Regions from separate parts of the Streptomyces sp. AB3(2024) genome, predicted to be linked through region 1. Evidence: riboswitches for the same ligand, from Rfam matches in the RefSeq annotation. Region 1 holds a riboswitch; the other holds the start of a gene.
The links. Region 1 has a riboswitch for ZMP and ZTP ahead of ACEPPI_RS35745 (bifunctional 5,10-methylenetetrahydrofolate dehydrogenase/5,10-methenyltetrahydrofolate cyclohydrolase). Riboswitches for the same ligand answer to the same signal wherever they lie in the genome.
Positions count from the first base shown of each region.

Region 2: it holds a riboswitch for ZMP and ZTP, as region 1 does, so the genes downstream of both, glyA (serine hydroxymethyltransferase) here and ACEPPI_RS35745 (bifunctional 5,10-methylenetetrahydrofolate dehydrogenase/5,10-methenyltetrahydrofolate cyclohydrolase) in region 1, are expected to answer to the same signal.

Region 1 covers NZ_JBGWAB010000156.1:7,932-15,249, forward strand. The annotation lists gene ACEPPI_RS35725 (amino acid permease) at 1-236, shown strand, start outside; gene ACEPPI_RS35730 (SRPBCC family protein) at 292-741, shown strand; gene ACEPPI_RS35735 (RNA polymerase sigma factor) at 831-2,417, opposite strand; gene ACEPPI_RS35740 (methyltransferase domain-containing protein) at 2,655-3,416, opposite strand; ZMP/ZTP riboswitch at 3,474-3,571, shown strand; gene ACEPPI_RS35745 (bifunctional 5,10-methylenetetrahydrofolate dehydrogenase/5,10-methenyltetrahydrofolate cyclohydrolase) at 3,599-4,468, shown strand; gene ACEPPI_RS35750 (MAB_1171c family putative transporter) at 4,646-5,839, opposite strand; gene ACEPPI_RS35755 (NAD(P)/FAD-dependent oxidoreductase) at 5,836-7,305, opposite strand.
Region 2 covers NZ_JBGWAB010000057.1:19,137-26,454, reverse strand. The annotation lists gene trpS (tryptophan--tRNA ligase) at 3-1,016, opposite strand; gene glyA (serine hydroxymethyltransferase) at 1,252-2,535, opposite strand; ZMP/ZTP riboswitch at 2,571-2,661, opposite strand; gene rocD (ornithine--oxo-acid transaminase) at 2,770-3,972, shown strand; gene ACEPPI_RS22090 (glutathionylspermidine synthase family protein) at 4,050-5,249, opposite strand; gene ACEPPI_RS22085 (hypothetical protein) at 5,257-5,541, opposite strand; gene ACEPPI_RS22080 (DMT family transporter) at 5,744-6,559, shown strand; gene ACEPPI_RS22075 (PLP-dependent aminotransferase family protein) at 6,650-7,318, opposite strand, start outside.

The sequences.
Region 1 (7,318 bases):
CCTACCTGCTGTCCACCGCCGCGCAGCTCTACTTCCTGGCCTCCGGCCGGAGCGAGCGGGTCCGGCGCGGTCAGCTGGTGCGGGACGCCGTCCTCGCCGCCCTGGCCTTCGCCTTCTCGATGTGGCTGGTCGCCGGATCCGGCTACGCGGCCGTCTACCAGGGCGTGCTCTTCCTCTTCGCGGGCGTCCTGCTCTACGCGCTGATGGCCGCCCGCAAGCACCGGGCCCCTGCCTGACCTGCGGAGTAGCGTGGTCAGAGGGGACCGTCCAGGGGGTCGGAAAGGGGTCGCGATGTCGGCGATCAGAGAAACCATCGACATCTCCCGCAGCCCGGCGGAGGTCTACTCCTACGTGACGGACCCGACGCACCTGCCGGAATGGCAGGACAGCGCGGTGTCGGTCCACCCGCTGGGCGACATGCCGGTCCACGTCGGCTCCCGGGTCGAGATCACCCGGCGGATCGGCGGGCGGGAGTTCCCCACGACCATCGAGTTCCTGGAACTGGACCCGCCCAGGAGCTGGCACCTGCACGGGATCGACGGCCCCGTGCGGCCCGACGTGCGGGGCACCATCGAACCCCTCGGCGACGGCCGGCGCTCCCGGGTGACCCTCGCCATGGACTTCGAGGGCCACGGAGTCGGCAGGGCCCTCGTCCCGCTCCTGGTGCGGCCCTTCGCCCGCAAGGAGATGCCCCGGGGCGAGGAGAAGCTGAAACACATGCTCGAACACCCGGCCGCCTGAGGCACGCGGCCGGAACGCGGAAGCCCGCGCCGTACGAACGGCGCGGGCTTCCGCGTTCCGCCACCGGGCCCTCGGGCCCGGCGGCCGACTCAGTCGAGGTAGTCGCGCAGCACCTGCGAACGCGACGGGTGGCGCAGCTTCGACATGGTCTTGGACTCGATCTGGCGGATGCGCTCACGGGTGACCCCGTACACGCGGCCGATCTCGTCCAGGGTCTTCGGCTGCCCGTCGTTGAGGCCGTAGCGCATGGACACGACGCCCGCCTCGCGCTCCGAGAGCGTGCCCAGGATCGACTGGAGCTGCTCCTGGAGGAAGGTGAAGGACACCGCGTCGGCCGGGACGACCGCCTCGGAGTCCTCGATGAGGTCACCGAACTCGCTGTCGCCCTCCTCACCCAGGGGGGTGTGCAGGGAGATCGGCTCGCGGCCGTACTTCTGGACCTCGATGACCTTCTCGGGGGTCATGTCGAGTTCCTTGCCCAGCTCCTCCGGAGTGGGCTCCCGGCCGAGGTCCTGGAGCATCTGGCGCTGGACGCGCGCCAGCTTGTTGATGATCTCGACCATGTGGACGGGGATGCGGATCGTGCGCGACTGGTCGGCCATGGCACGCGTGATCGCCTGCCGGATCCACCAGGTCGCGTACGTGGAGAACTTGAAGCCCTTGGTGTAGTCGAACTTCTCCACGGCGCGGATCAGGCCGACGTTGCCCTCCTGGATCAGGTCCAGGAAGAGCATGCCGCGGCCGGTGTAGCGCTTGGCCAGCGAGACCACGAGGCGGAGGTTGGCCTCCAGCAGGTGGTTCTTGGCGCGCCGGCCGTCCTCGACGAGGATCTCCAGCTCGCGCTTGAACGCGGGCTTGTGGTCCTCCTCCTCTTCGAGCTTGTACTCGGAGAAGAGACCCGCCTCGATGCGCTTGGCGAGCTCGACCTCCTGCTCGGCGTTGAGCAGCGGCACCTTGCCGATCAGCTTCAGGTAGTCCTTGACGGGGTCGGCGGTGGCACCGGCGACCATGACGGTCTGCGCCGGGGCGTCGTCCTCGTCGTCGTCGGACAGCACGAAGCCCTGGGTTCCGGTCGCCTTGGGCGTCTCCTCCTCGGCCTCGTCGGCGAGGTCCTCGGCGGCCCAGTCCTCGCCCTCGGCGCCCGGGTTCTCGGCGTCGTCCGCGTCCTTGGCGCCGGCCTTCTTCGTGGCGGCGGTCTTCTTGGTGGCCGTGGCCTTCTTGGCGGCGGTCTTCTTGACCGTGCGCTTCTTCGGCTCGGCGGCGGCCTCGGCCGTCGCCTCGTCCCCGGTGGCGGCGGCCGACGGAGCGGATATCGCCGCCGCGGTGGCGGGGGCGGTGGCCGAGGTCTTGCGCGCGCCGATGGGGCGCGGCGGGGCGGCGGCCTTCTTCGTCACGGTACGGGCGGGGGCGGCGGCCGCCTTGCGGGGCTTCTTGGCAGCGGCCTTGGTGGCGGGGGCGGCGCTGACGTGGAGGGCGACACCCTCCTCGTCCAGGACCTGGTTCAGGCTGCGCAGGACCCGCTTCCACTGGTCCACCGGGATGCGGCCGGCCTCGAAGGCCTGGCGCACATCGTCACCGTTGATGTGACCCTGCTCGCGGCCGCGCTCGACGAGCGCGACGAGGGCCTCCGATTCGGCGATCTCCGGAGGGAACGTACGGGACGGGCTGAGCGACACAAGGAGCCTCTCGTTGCGAACAGATAAGGGGTGGGCGGGACATCATCGCGCGAACTCGGGAAACAGACCCGAGGGGGGTCTGTATTCCGGGGCCGCGCGAGGACACCTGTCGGTTCATCGCATGCCCGAGTCGATTCGTTACGCGCTGAATTGAGTGACCTGCGCCACGCTGTGGCCGCGCAACCGATTCCGCGTGGATCCGTCCGCGCCGGATTCACGCCTTCCGCCGGTCCGACCTCAGTCCGTTTTGCGAGCTTCGATCAGGAAACGGGCGGTGTGCGCGACGAACGGGCCCTCGCGCTCGATCCGTTCGTGGAGCTCGCGCAGCCGGTCCCGGTACTGCCCGACCGTGAAGCCGGGCACCATCCAGATCACCTTCCGGAGAAAGTAGATCACGGCTCCGATGTCGTGGAACTCCGTCCGCAGCCGCTCGGAGCGCAGATCGACGACTTCCAGGCCCGCCTTCGTGGCGTCGGCGACCGCGTCGTCGGGGTGGCGGGCACGGCGCACCTCCTGCGGCTGCGGGCCCAGGAAGTACTCGACGAGCTCGAACACGCTGGCCGGTCCGACCTGCTGCGAGAGGTACGTCCCGCCCGGTGTCAGCACCCGCGCGATCTCCTCCCACCAGATGGTCACCGGGTGCCGGCTGGTGACCAGCTCGAAGGCCTCGTCGCCGAAGGGCAGCGGCGGCTCGTCGGCGTCGGCCACCACCACCGCGCCGAGCGGGTGCAGCAGCCGGGTCGCCCGGTCGATGTTCGGCGGCCAGGACTCCGTGGCCGCCGCCAGCGGGGGAAGGGGGCCCGCGCCCGCCAGCACCTCGCCCCCGCCGGTCTGGACGTCCAGGACGGACCTGACCCGTGCCAGTCGCTCGGCCAGCAGTCGCTGGTATCCCCAGGAGGGCCGCTGCTCGGTGGCCCGGCCGTCCAGCCAGGAGAAGTCCCAGCCGTCCACGGAGACGGTCTCGGCCTCGGCGACGAGATGGTCGAAAGTGCGTGTCATGCCCCGATCGTCCCAGGTCGGGCCCCGGCGGACCACCGGATATGTCGACTAGACTGTGCGGCGGGCCGTGACTGGCGTTCGGGTGGATCACCACCGGGGAGCGGCCCGGCGTACCCACCTCCGTACGTCGACTGCCGCGCGCCTGGGCGATCCGCGATCCGCAGCGACGTTCAGGAGACCCCATGACGACCGCCACTGCCCAGCTGATGGACGGCACCGCCCTCGCCCGCCGCATCTCCGAGCAGACCGCCGCGCTCGCGGCGAAGATCACCGAGCGCACCGGCACCGCGCCCTGCCTCGCCACCGTCCTCGTCGGCGAGGACCCCGCGTCCGTCACCTACGTGCGCATGAAGCAAAACCGTTGCACCAAGGCCGGGATCACCTCCCGCCACGTGGAGCTGCCCGCCTCCACCACCACGGAGGAGCTGGTCGCGGCCCTCACCGCGCTCTCCGAGGACCCGGAGATCAGCGGCATCCTGCTCCAGCACCCCGTCCCGCACCACATCGACGAGCGCGCCGCCTTCGAGGCCATCGCCCCGGGCAAGGACGTCGACGGGGTCACCATGCACTCCTTCGCCGCCATGGGCTTCGGACTGCCGGGCTTCGTCTCCTGCACCCCCGGCGGCATCATGCGCCTCCTGGAGGCCTATGACGTCGACCTCACGGGCAAGCACGCCGTCGTCGTCGGCCGCAGCGCCATCCTGGGCAAGCCGGCCGGCATGCTGCTGCTGGAGCGCAACGCAACGGTCACTTACTGTCACTCCCGCACCGTGGACCTGCCCTCGATCGTGCGCCAGGCCGACGTGCTGGTCGCCGCCGTGGGCAAGGCCGAGTTCATCCGCGGCGAGGACATCAAGCCGGGCGCGGTCGTGCTCGACGCCGGCTACAACGAGGGCAACGTCGGCGACGTCCACTTCGAGTCGGCTGCGGCCCGCGCCTCCCTGATCACCCCGGTGCCCGGCGGCGTCGGCCCGATGACCATCGCCGTCCTGCTGGAGCAGACGGTGCACGCCGCGGCGGCGCAGGCCGGCCTGGACCTCGCGGCCCTCTGACCCCCACCGCACGCGACGCGTACGCGGTACCGCGAACGCCCCGGACCCTCCGGTCCGACGCGTACGCGGTACCGCGAACGCCCCGGACCCTCCGGTCCGGGGCGTTCGCCGTGTCCGCGCGGGGCTGCGGAGGGGGGCACCGAGCCCGGCCGGGCGCGCCGGGCCCCGCCGGACGGCTCAGCCCGTCGCCGGCGCTCCCCGGCGGGCCGCCGCCACGATCGGGGACGCGCGGAACTCCCGGGCGAGCGCCGTCAGCGGCTGGGAGTCCAGCCGGTGCCGGCCGGCGTCCGTCCGCCCCGTCCCGGCCGCAGGGCCGTCGGCGCCGTCCCGGTCGGCGGCCGCCCGCAGCCGGCAGGCCGCGGCGAGCATGGCGGCGTCCGCCACCACCGAGGCGGCCGGCTCGTCCAGGCCCTGCCGGCGCGCGGCCCCGTACGCCTGCGCACGCACCTCGGGGTCGAACCAGCCGGCCAGGGCCAGCAGCCCGTCGTCGATCACCGACTCGCGGTGGACCAGCCGGATCCCCACCGGTGACCACCAGGTCAGCGGGACCGTCGTCACGTTGCGGGACGCGAACCCGCGCAGCGCTTTCCACAGCGGCCGCAGCCTGCGGTACTGGCTGAAGTCCCGCCAGGCCTCCGAGCCGCCGGCCAGGGGCACGATGAACCCCGCCCCGACCATCACACCGGCCGCGGCGGCCAGCGGGGGCGCCACGTCCGTCGACAGGTACACCCAGTCGCGGCCGGCCCAGCGGGCGGCCACCGCGGCCCACTTCGCGGCGAGGTAGGACAGGTCCAGCGCCCCGCCGAGCACGATCAGGGCCAGCCCGCAGCGCAACGGGCGCAGCGAGCGGTCCGCACGCCCCAGCCACTTCCCGCACAGCCAGGTCAGCGCCGAGGTGCCCACGGTGTGCGCCACCAGGAAGCAGACGATCATCTCGCGGATCCAGGGCGTCGTGGCGTAGTACACGTCCAGGTCCCGGAGCCGTTCCACCGGCGCGTCGCCGATCACGAACAGGGCGACGATCGCGACGGCCGCCGTGCCGAAGACGGCGATCGTCCGCCGCGTGGCCCGTCGCACGGCCGCGGGCGGCCCGCCGCGCCACTGCAGGACGAGGACGACGCACGCCCCGGAGAACAGCGTGGCCAGGCAGAACACCAGCGGGGCGGAGAAGTTGACCACGCCGGTGAAACGGTTGACCGCCGAGATCGTCGGCGGCGACGCCAGGAAGTTGATGGGGGCGCCCAGGACGAGCAGCGCGCACGCCGTCCGGTTCAGGGGCTGGTCCCAGTCCCGGCGCATGCTCGGGGCCTTGATCAGCAGTGCCAGGACCATCAGGATGCCCGGCAGCTGCACCAGGATCCCGCCGCTCACCGGCTCTGCCCGAGGGGGTCGGCGGGGTCCGCCGGGTCTGCCTCGTCCACCGGCTCCGCCGGTCCGGCCGCCGGGGGGAGCCCGCCGACGGCCCGCTCCGCCGCGGTGAGCGGCGGCACCGGCGACGCGCCCCGGTCCGAAGCGCGCAGCACGTGCCAGAGCACCGACGGGCGCAGCCAGTGGGCCGGCGCGTCGCTCATGGTGATGACGTCGAACAGGGCCGCGGTGAGCACCTCGTCGGTGGTGGCGCCCGTCATCAGCCGGCCGACGTAGGCGTCGAGGAGCCCGGCCCCGGGCCGCGGCTCCATGCCGGTGGCCCCCGGATAGCGGATGTCCTGCGTCGTGGCGAGCTCCCAGGCGGTGCTCACCTGCGGGGTGAGCGCCCGCTGTGCCGCGCGGCCGGTGCCCGGGTGGCCGAGCCCTTTCGCCCGCAGCAGTTCCCGTACGGCCAGCAGCCCCTGCGCGGCGACCGACATGCCCTGCCCGTACAGCGGGTTGAAGGTGGCGACGGCGTCTCCGACGGCGAAGAAGCCGTCGGGCAGCTCCGCCTTCTCGAAGAAGACGCGGCGGTTGGCGTTGCCCCGGGTGACGGCGACGTCCGACAGGGGCTTCCTGCCCTCCAGCAGATCGCCGACGACCGGGTCCCGCAGCCCCTTGGCGAAGGGGACGAACAGGTCGGGGTCCCCGGTCGGCTCGCCGCCCCGGGTGCCGGAGAGGGTGGCCTGCCACCGGCCGTCCTCGATGGGCACGATCGTGCCCGTCCGCCCGGGTACGGGCACGCGGGGATCGGACTGCACGTTGACGATGGGGAACCCCGCCGCGTGCGCCCCGGCCGGGGCTTCGAAGATCCGCGTCGCGTAGACGAGACCGGAGTCGACCTCGGACCGCCGGATGCCGCCCACGCCGAGCGCCCCGAGCCAGGCCGTGGCCCGGGAACCGCGTCCGCTCGCGTCGACCACGAGGTCGGCGGTCACCAGCCGGTCCCGCTCCTCGGGGGTGTCGACCCGGACGCCGGTGATCCGGGCCGCGGTGCCCTCCAGGCCGCGGACCCGGCTCCGCTGGAGGACGCGGACCCCGTCGAGGCCCGTCACCCGGTCTCGGACCACCGAGTCGAGGAGGTCGCGGCTGCAGGAGATGTTGAACTGCTTCTCCCCGCACCGCGAGATCCAGCCCTGCGCCGTCATGGTGGCCAGGTCGGTGGGCAGACTGCGGCGCAGGGCGCCCGCGCCCGTCCAGTCGGCGGTGATGCCGGGCAGGATCCGCTCGAAGGCACGCGCCCCGCCCGACCAGAGCAGGTGGGTGTGGCGGGCCTGGGGGAGTCCCCGGCGCGGCGCCGGGCCCTCGGGCAGCACGTCCGCCTCGATGACGGTGACCGTCGCGTGTTCGGCCAGTACGGCGGCCGCGAGGAGGCCGATCAGGCTGCCGCCGATGACAACGGCGTGGCGGGGCGCGGAAGACTGGTTCATCGTGGCGGGCTCT
Region 2 (7,318 bases), on a different contig from region 1:
CGTCAGTGCTTCGCGGGCAGGAAACCGAGGCGGTCGTAGGTCTGCGCCAGGGTCTCGGCGGCGACCGCCCTGGCCTTCTCCGCGCCCTTGGCCAGCAAGGAGTCCAGGGTCTCCGGGTCGTCCAGGTACTCCTGGGTCCGCTGCTTGAACGGTGTGACGAAATCGACCATCACGCCCGCGAGGTCCGTCTTGAGCGCTCCGTAACCCTTGCCCTCGTACGCGGCTTCCAGGGCGGGGATGCTCTCGCCCGTGAGGGTGGAGTAGATCGTGAGCAGGTTGCTGACGCCGGGCTTGTTCTCCGTGTCGAAACGGACCACGGCCTCGGTGTCGGTGACCGCGCTCTTGATCTTCTTCTCGGTGACCTTCGGCTCGTCGAGGAGGTTGATCAGGCCCTTGGGCGAGGACGCCGACTTCGACATCTTGATCGCCGGGTCCTGGAGGTCGTAGATCTTCGCGACCTCCTTGACGATGTGCGCCGCGGGGAGCGTGAAGGTGGCGCCGAAGCGCTGGTTGAAGCGCTCCGCGAGGTCGCGGGTCAGCTCGATGTGCTGGCGCTGGTCCTCGCCGACCGGGACGGAGTCCGCCTGGTAGAGGAGGATGTCGGCGACCTGGAGGATCGGGTACGTGAACAGGCCGACGGTGGCGTTGTTCGCGCCCGACTTGGCGGACTTGTCCTTGAACTGCGTCATCCGGCTGGCCTCGCCGAAACCGGTGATGCAGTTCATGACCCAGCCGAGCTGGGCGTGCTCCGGCACGTGGCTCTGGATGAAGAGCGTGCAGCGGTCCGGGTCCAGACCGGCCGCGAGGAGCTGCGCCGCGGAGAGGCGGGTGTTCGCCCGCAGGTCCTTGGGATCCTGCGGCATGGTGATCGCGTGCAGGTCGACCACCATGTAGAAGGCGTCGTGCGTCTCCTGCAGGGCGACGTACTGGCGGATGGCTCCGAGGTAGTTCCCGAGGTGGAACGAACCGGAGGTGGGCTGGATGCCGGAGAGCGCGCGAGGACGATCAGAAGCCATGGCTTCATTCTCTCAGGTGCGGGGGCGCGCTCCGGCCCCGCGCTGGCCGGAACCCTGCCGCCGCCGCGTCCCGGCGCGACCGGGCCCGGACCCGCTCCCGGGGTCCCGCCCGGCCCCTGCCCACGTACCGGGCGGTAGCGGGGCGGCCGGATCCCGCCCCGGCCGAGCGACCGATTCCCTGGGGTGGCCGGATGCCGCCGCCGGGACGGGTACGGTCCCGGCGGCGGCACGGCGGCTACAGCGGGAGTCCGGGCGCCGGGAAGGCGGCCATCAGGTCGCCGACCTCGGAGCGGACGGCGGCGAGGGCCGGCTCGTCGCCCTTGGCGGCCGCGTCCACCGACCGCGAGATCCAGTCGGCGACGACGGGCATGTGCTCCGCGGTCAGGCCGCGGGACGTCAGCGACGGGGTGCCGATCCGGATGCCCGACGGGTCGAACGGCTTGCGCGGGTCGAACGGCACGGTGTTGTAGTTCACGACGATCCCCGCCCGGTCCAGGGCCTTCGCCGCGACCTTGCCCGCCACCCCGCGCGAGGTGAGGTCCATCAGGATCAGGTGGTTGTCGGTGCCGCCCGAGACGAGGTCGAAGCCCCGCTCCAGCAGCGCGGCGGCCAGCGCCTTCGCGTTGGCCACGACCGCGTGGGCGTACGCCGTGAACGCCGGCTGCGCCGCCTCGTGCAGGGCGACCGCGATGCCCGCGGTCGTCTGGTTGTGGGGACCGCCCTGGAGACCCGGGAAGACCGCCTTGTCGATGGCCTTCGCGTGCTCCTCCTTGCACATCAGCATCGCTCCGCGCGGCCCGCGCAGGGTCTTGTGGGTGGTCGTCGAGACCACGTCCACGTGCCCGACCGGGGACGGGTGGGCGCCGCCCGCGATCAGGCCCGCGATGTGTGCCACGTCCGCGACGAGGACCGAGCCCGCCTCCTCGGCGATCGAGGCGAAGGCCGCGAAGTCGATGGTCCGCGGCAGGGCCGTGCCGCCACAGAAGATGATCTTCGGTCGTTCGGCGAGGGCCAGCGCGCGCACCGCGTCGTAGTCGATCCGGCCGTCCTCCGGGCGCACGCCGTACTGGACCCCGCGGAACCAGGAGCCCGTCGCGGAGACCCCCCAGCCGTGGGTGAGGTGCCCGCCCATCGGCAGGGCCATGCCCATCACCGTGTCGCCGGGCTTGGCGAAGGCCAGGTAGACGGCGAGGTTCGCCGGGGACCCCGAGTACGGCTGGACGTTCGCGTGGTCCACCCCGAACAGGCCCTTGGCCCGCTCGACGGCGAGGGCCTCGACCCGGTCGATGTTCTGCTGGCCCTCGTAGTAGCGGCGGCCCGGATAGCCCTCGCTGTACTTGTTCTGGAGCACCGTGCCGGAGGCCTCCAGCACGGCGGCGGAGACGTAGTTCTCACTGGGGATCAGGCGCAGGGTCTCCGCCTGGAGGCCCTCCTCGGCGGCGATGAAGGACGCCAGCTCGGGGTCGGTGGCCCAAAGGGAAGGGTGGCGGCGTGCGGGATGACGGTGGTTCGCGCTCATGGCGGCTCCTCCGGGGTCGATGTCGTCTCTCGTCCCCGCGAGGCCCAGGCGAGCGGCCCTGTGTGCGGTCGTGCGCGCACGACTCCCCCGGAGTTGGTTCTCCGTACGCCAGTCGCCGTGCGTACCGGACACCTTAGCGGGCGCGCCGGAAAGAAGGTTTCTCCGTCCGCGATCCGAGCGACGATAGAAAGGACGCCACCCACGTCACCGGCCAGACGGACGATCGGAGACCCCGTGTCGAGAACTGCTGATGCCATCCGCTCCGCCGACGAGCACAGCGCGCACAACTACCACCCCCTGCCCGTCGTCGTCGCCTCGGCGGAGGGCGCGTGGATGACGGACGTGGAGGGCCGCCGGTACCTCGACATGCTCGCCGGGTACTCGGCGCTCAACTTCGGCCACGGCAACCGCCGTCTGATCGACGCCGCCCACGACCAGCTGGAGCGGGTCACCCTCACCTCCCGCGCCTTCTTCCACGACCGTTTCGCGGACTTCTGCACGCAGCTCGCCGAGTTGTGCGGCAAGGAGATGGTGCTGCCCATGAACACGGGCGCGGAGGCCGTGGAGACGGCGGTGAAGACGGCCCGCAAGTGGGGGTACGAGGTCAAGGGCGTACCGGACGGGCACGCCAAGATCGTGGTGGCCGCCGACAACTTCCACGGCCGCACCACCACCATCGTGTCCTTCTCCACGGACCACGAGGCCCGCGACCACTTCGGTCCCTACACGCCCGGCTTCGAGATCGTCCCGTACGGGGACCTCACCGCGCTCTCCCACGCCGTCACCGAGAACACCGTGGCGGTGCTGCTGGAGCCGATCCAGGGCGAGGCCGGGGTGCTGGTGCCGCCCGCCGGGTACCTGGCCGGCGTACGGGAGCTGACGCGCGAGCGGAACGTGCTCTTCATGGCCGACGAGATCCAGTCGGGCCTGGGCCGGACCGGGAAGACCTTCGCCTGCGAGCACGAGGGCGTCGTCCCCGACGTGTACGTCCTCGGCAAGGCGCTGGGCGGCGGGGTGGTCCCCGTCTCCGCCGTGGTCGCCGACCGGGACGTGCTCGGGGTGTTCCGGCCGGGAGAGCACGGGTCCACCTTCGGCGGCAACCCGCTGGCCTGCGCCGTCGCCCTGGAGGTGATCGCGATGCTGCGCTCCGGCGAGTACCAGCAACGAGCCGCCGAACTCGGCGACCACCTGCACCGGGAGCTGAACCTGCTGGTCGGCGGAGGTGCGGTGACCGCCGTCCGCGGCCGCGGCCTGTGGGCGGGGGTCGACATCGACCCCTCCCGCGGCACGGGCCGGCAGATCTCCGAGAAGCTGATGGAGCTCGGGGTGCTGGTGAAGGACACCCACGGATCGACGATCCGCATCGCACCGCCGCTGGTGATCGGCAAGGAGGACCTGGACTGGGGCCTGGACCGGCTGCGGCAGGTACTGGCGTAGCCGCGCCGGTGTCCGCCGGAAGGTGACCCGGTGCCGTGGCCGGAAAGGTTCACCGGGTCACGGCGCCCGGCCCGGCACTAGAGGATGACGTGGGGCAGGAAGCGGGCGTACTCGTCCGTGACCGGCCCCGCCGATTCCCTGATCCCGAGGCCCGCCGCCTCCTCCTCGACCACCCACGCGCCGAGGACGACCCGGTTGCCGTCGAAGTCGGGCAGCGGCGCCAGCGCCTGGAAGACGTACGTCTCCCCCTCGGCCGGGACGAAGGGCCCGCCCTCCCCGCCCGGTCCGTGGAGGGTGACCCCGGCGCCCTCGCGGCCCAGCAGGGGCTTGGCCGCGTAGCCGGCCGCGTCGGCCCCGGCGAGTTCGCGCGGGCCGTCGAGGTAGGCGGGCAGCAGGTTGGGGTGCTCCGGGAAGAGCTCCCACAGGACCGCCAGCAGCGCCTTGTTCGCGAGCAGCATCTTCCACAGGGGCTCGATCCAGGCGGTGGTGCCGGAGCCGCCCCCGTGGTCGTAGGTGTCCAGGACCTGCGGGCCGAAGGTGTCCTCGGCCAGCCACTCCCACGGGTAGAGCTTGAAGCAGCCGCGGATGAAGCGGAGCTTCTCGTCGACGAACCGGCCCGAGAGGCTGTCCCAGCCGATCTGTTCGACCGACAGGGCGTGGGTCTCCAGGCCGGCCTGTTCGGCGGTCTCCTGGAGGTAGGCCACCGTCATCAGGTCCTCGCCGAGCTCGTCGGTCTCGGAGTGCGCGAAGTGCAGCGGACCGGGCGGCAGCAGCTCCGCCTGGCGTCGCCAGGCCTCGACGAGCCGCTCGTGGAGGGAGTTCCACTGGTCGGCGCCGGGGAAGCGCTCCTCCATCCAGAACCACTGCGGGCTCGCCGCCTCCACCAGGGAGGTGGGGGTGTCGGCGTTGTACTCCAGCAGCTTGGCCGGCCCGTCGCCGTCGTAGCGCAGGTCGAAACGGCCGTAGAGGGAGGGCTGTTCGGCGCGGCGGTGCCAGGACTCGGCGATCAGGCCGGCCAGCTTCGGATCGGTGATGCCGAGGTCCGCGAAGCGGTCGTGCTCGACGATGTGCGCCGCCGCGGCCAGGCACATGGCGTGCAGCTCCTCGACGACCCCCTCCAGCGCCTCGACCTCCGGGAGGGAGAAGGAGTAGTACGCGCTCTCGTCCCAGTAGGGGCGCAGGGAGTCGTCGGGATAGCGGGTCAGGGGGTAGATCAGGCCCTGCTCCTCGACGGTCTGCTGCCAGTCGGGGCGGGGTTCGATGGTGTGCCGCCGCATGGTGCGCTCAGCCGCCGGAGGAGCCGGTGTGGCTGCCGCCGCCGATGCCGCCGCGGGTGACGGACGGCTTGTCGAAGCTGCCGCCGGAGACCTTGCCCTTGCTGACGGAGCCGCCGTAGTAGTAGGTGCCGCGGCCGCCGCTGCTGCACTCCTTCATGTTCAGGTGGTCCAGGGACGACCGGGAGGCACAGCGCTTGTCCGGCTGGTCGCTGCTGCCGCACGCCACGAGGGTGGCGGCGAGCAGGCCCATGCCGCCGAGGGCGACCGCCCCGGAGCGCATGCGGCGGCGCACGACGGCGCGTCCCGCGGTGTCTGTGGTGCCTGTGGTGCCTGTGCTCGCGGTACTGCCGGTTGTGCCTGTACTGCCGGTCGGGCTGCTGTCCATGGCCGACAGACTAGATCGGGGCGCGGGGGGATGGAATCCGGCCGTCGTCACACCCTTGTCACGGGTGCGCGCCCAGGTCGGGGCCTAGAGTCGGTTCGTGTTGATTGGGATGCTTTGCGCGCTGGGCGCGGCCGTCTGCTTCGGTACGGCGTCGGTGCTCCAGGCCGTCGCGGCGCGGACCGCGGAGCCGGGCACGGGCTCGGGGGTGGACACCGCGCTGTTCCTACGGGCCGTGCGGCAGTGGCGGTACCTGGCCGGGCTCGGCCTGGACGCGGTCGGCTTCGTGCTCCAGATCATCGCCTTGCGCCACATCCCGATCTACGCGGTGGGCGCGGCGCTCGCCTCCAGTCTGGCCGTCACGGCGGTGGTCTCGGCGCGGCTGCTGCGGGTACGGCTGTCGGGGCTGGAGTGGGGTGCGGTGGGGGTGGTGTGCGCGGGGCTGCTGATGCTGGGGCTGGCGTCCGGCGAGGAGGGCTCCGAGACCGGGTCGTTCGCGCTGAAGCTGGGGCTGTTGGCGGTGGCGGGGCTGGTACTGCTGGTGGGCGCGGCCGCGGGCCGGCTGCCGGACCGCTCGCGGGCGCTGGTGCTGGGCCTGGCGGCGGGGACGGGCTTCGGGGTGGTGGAGGTGTCCGTCCGGCTCGTCGACTCCCTCTCCCGGCAGGAGCTGCGCAACCCGGCGCTGTACGCCCTGTTGCTGGGCGGCGCGGCGGGCTTCCTGCTCCTCACCTCCGCCCTGCAGCGCGGCTCGGTGACGGCGGCGACCGCCGGCCTGGTCCTGGGCGAGACGATCGGCCCGGCGGTGGTCGGCGTGGCCTGGCTCGGCGACAGCACCCGCGAGGGCTTCACCTGGCTGGCGGTGCTCGGCTTCGCGGTGGCGGTGGCGGGGGCGCTCGGCCTGTCCCGCTTCGGCGAACCGGAGGCCTAGCCGGCCCGGACCGGCCGGGACGGGCGGGCCGGGACGGGCGGGCCGGGGCGGCCGTCCCGGCCGGTCCGGGCCGCGCCGCGCCGGACGGTGTCAGGGCAGGGAGGCGACCAGGGCCGCGAGGGTCGGGGCGAAGGCGCTGTCGGACGGGGTGCCGTAGCCGACGACCAGGGCCTCGCGCGGGGGCATCGCCGAGTCGGGGTGGCGGTAGGTGCCCAGGCCCTCCAGCGCCAGGTCCTGCCAGGCGGCGGACCGCAGCAGGGCCCGCTCCGTGCCCGGCGGGAGGTCCAGCACGGCGTGCAGCCCGGCGGCGACCCCGGAGACGGGGACCCGTCCCGCCACCGCCGCGACCAGCGCGTCCCGGCGGCGCCGGTAGCGCAGCCGCATGCCGCGCACGTGGCGGTCGTAGGCCCCGGAGGTGATGAACTCCGCGAGGGTGAGCTGGTCGAGGGCGCTCGAACTCCAGTCGACCCGGCCCTTGGCCTCCAGCACCTCCTCCAGCAGGTCCGGCGGCACCACCATCCACCCCATCCGCAGCCCCGGCGCCAGGGACTTGCTGGCGGTGCCGAGGTAGACCACCCGGTCCGGGTCCAGGCCCTGGAGGGCCCCGACGGACTGGCGGTCGTAGCGGAACTCCCCGTCGTAGTCGTCCTCCAGGATGAACCCGCCGCTGGTCCGCGCCCAGTCCACCGCCGCCGCCCGCCGCTGCGGGGTGAGGGCGGCGCCGGTGGGGAACTGGTGCGCCGGGGTCAGCAGCACCGC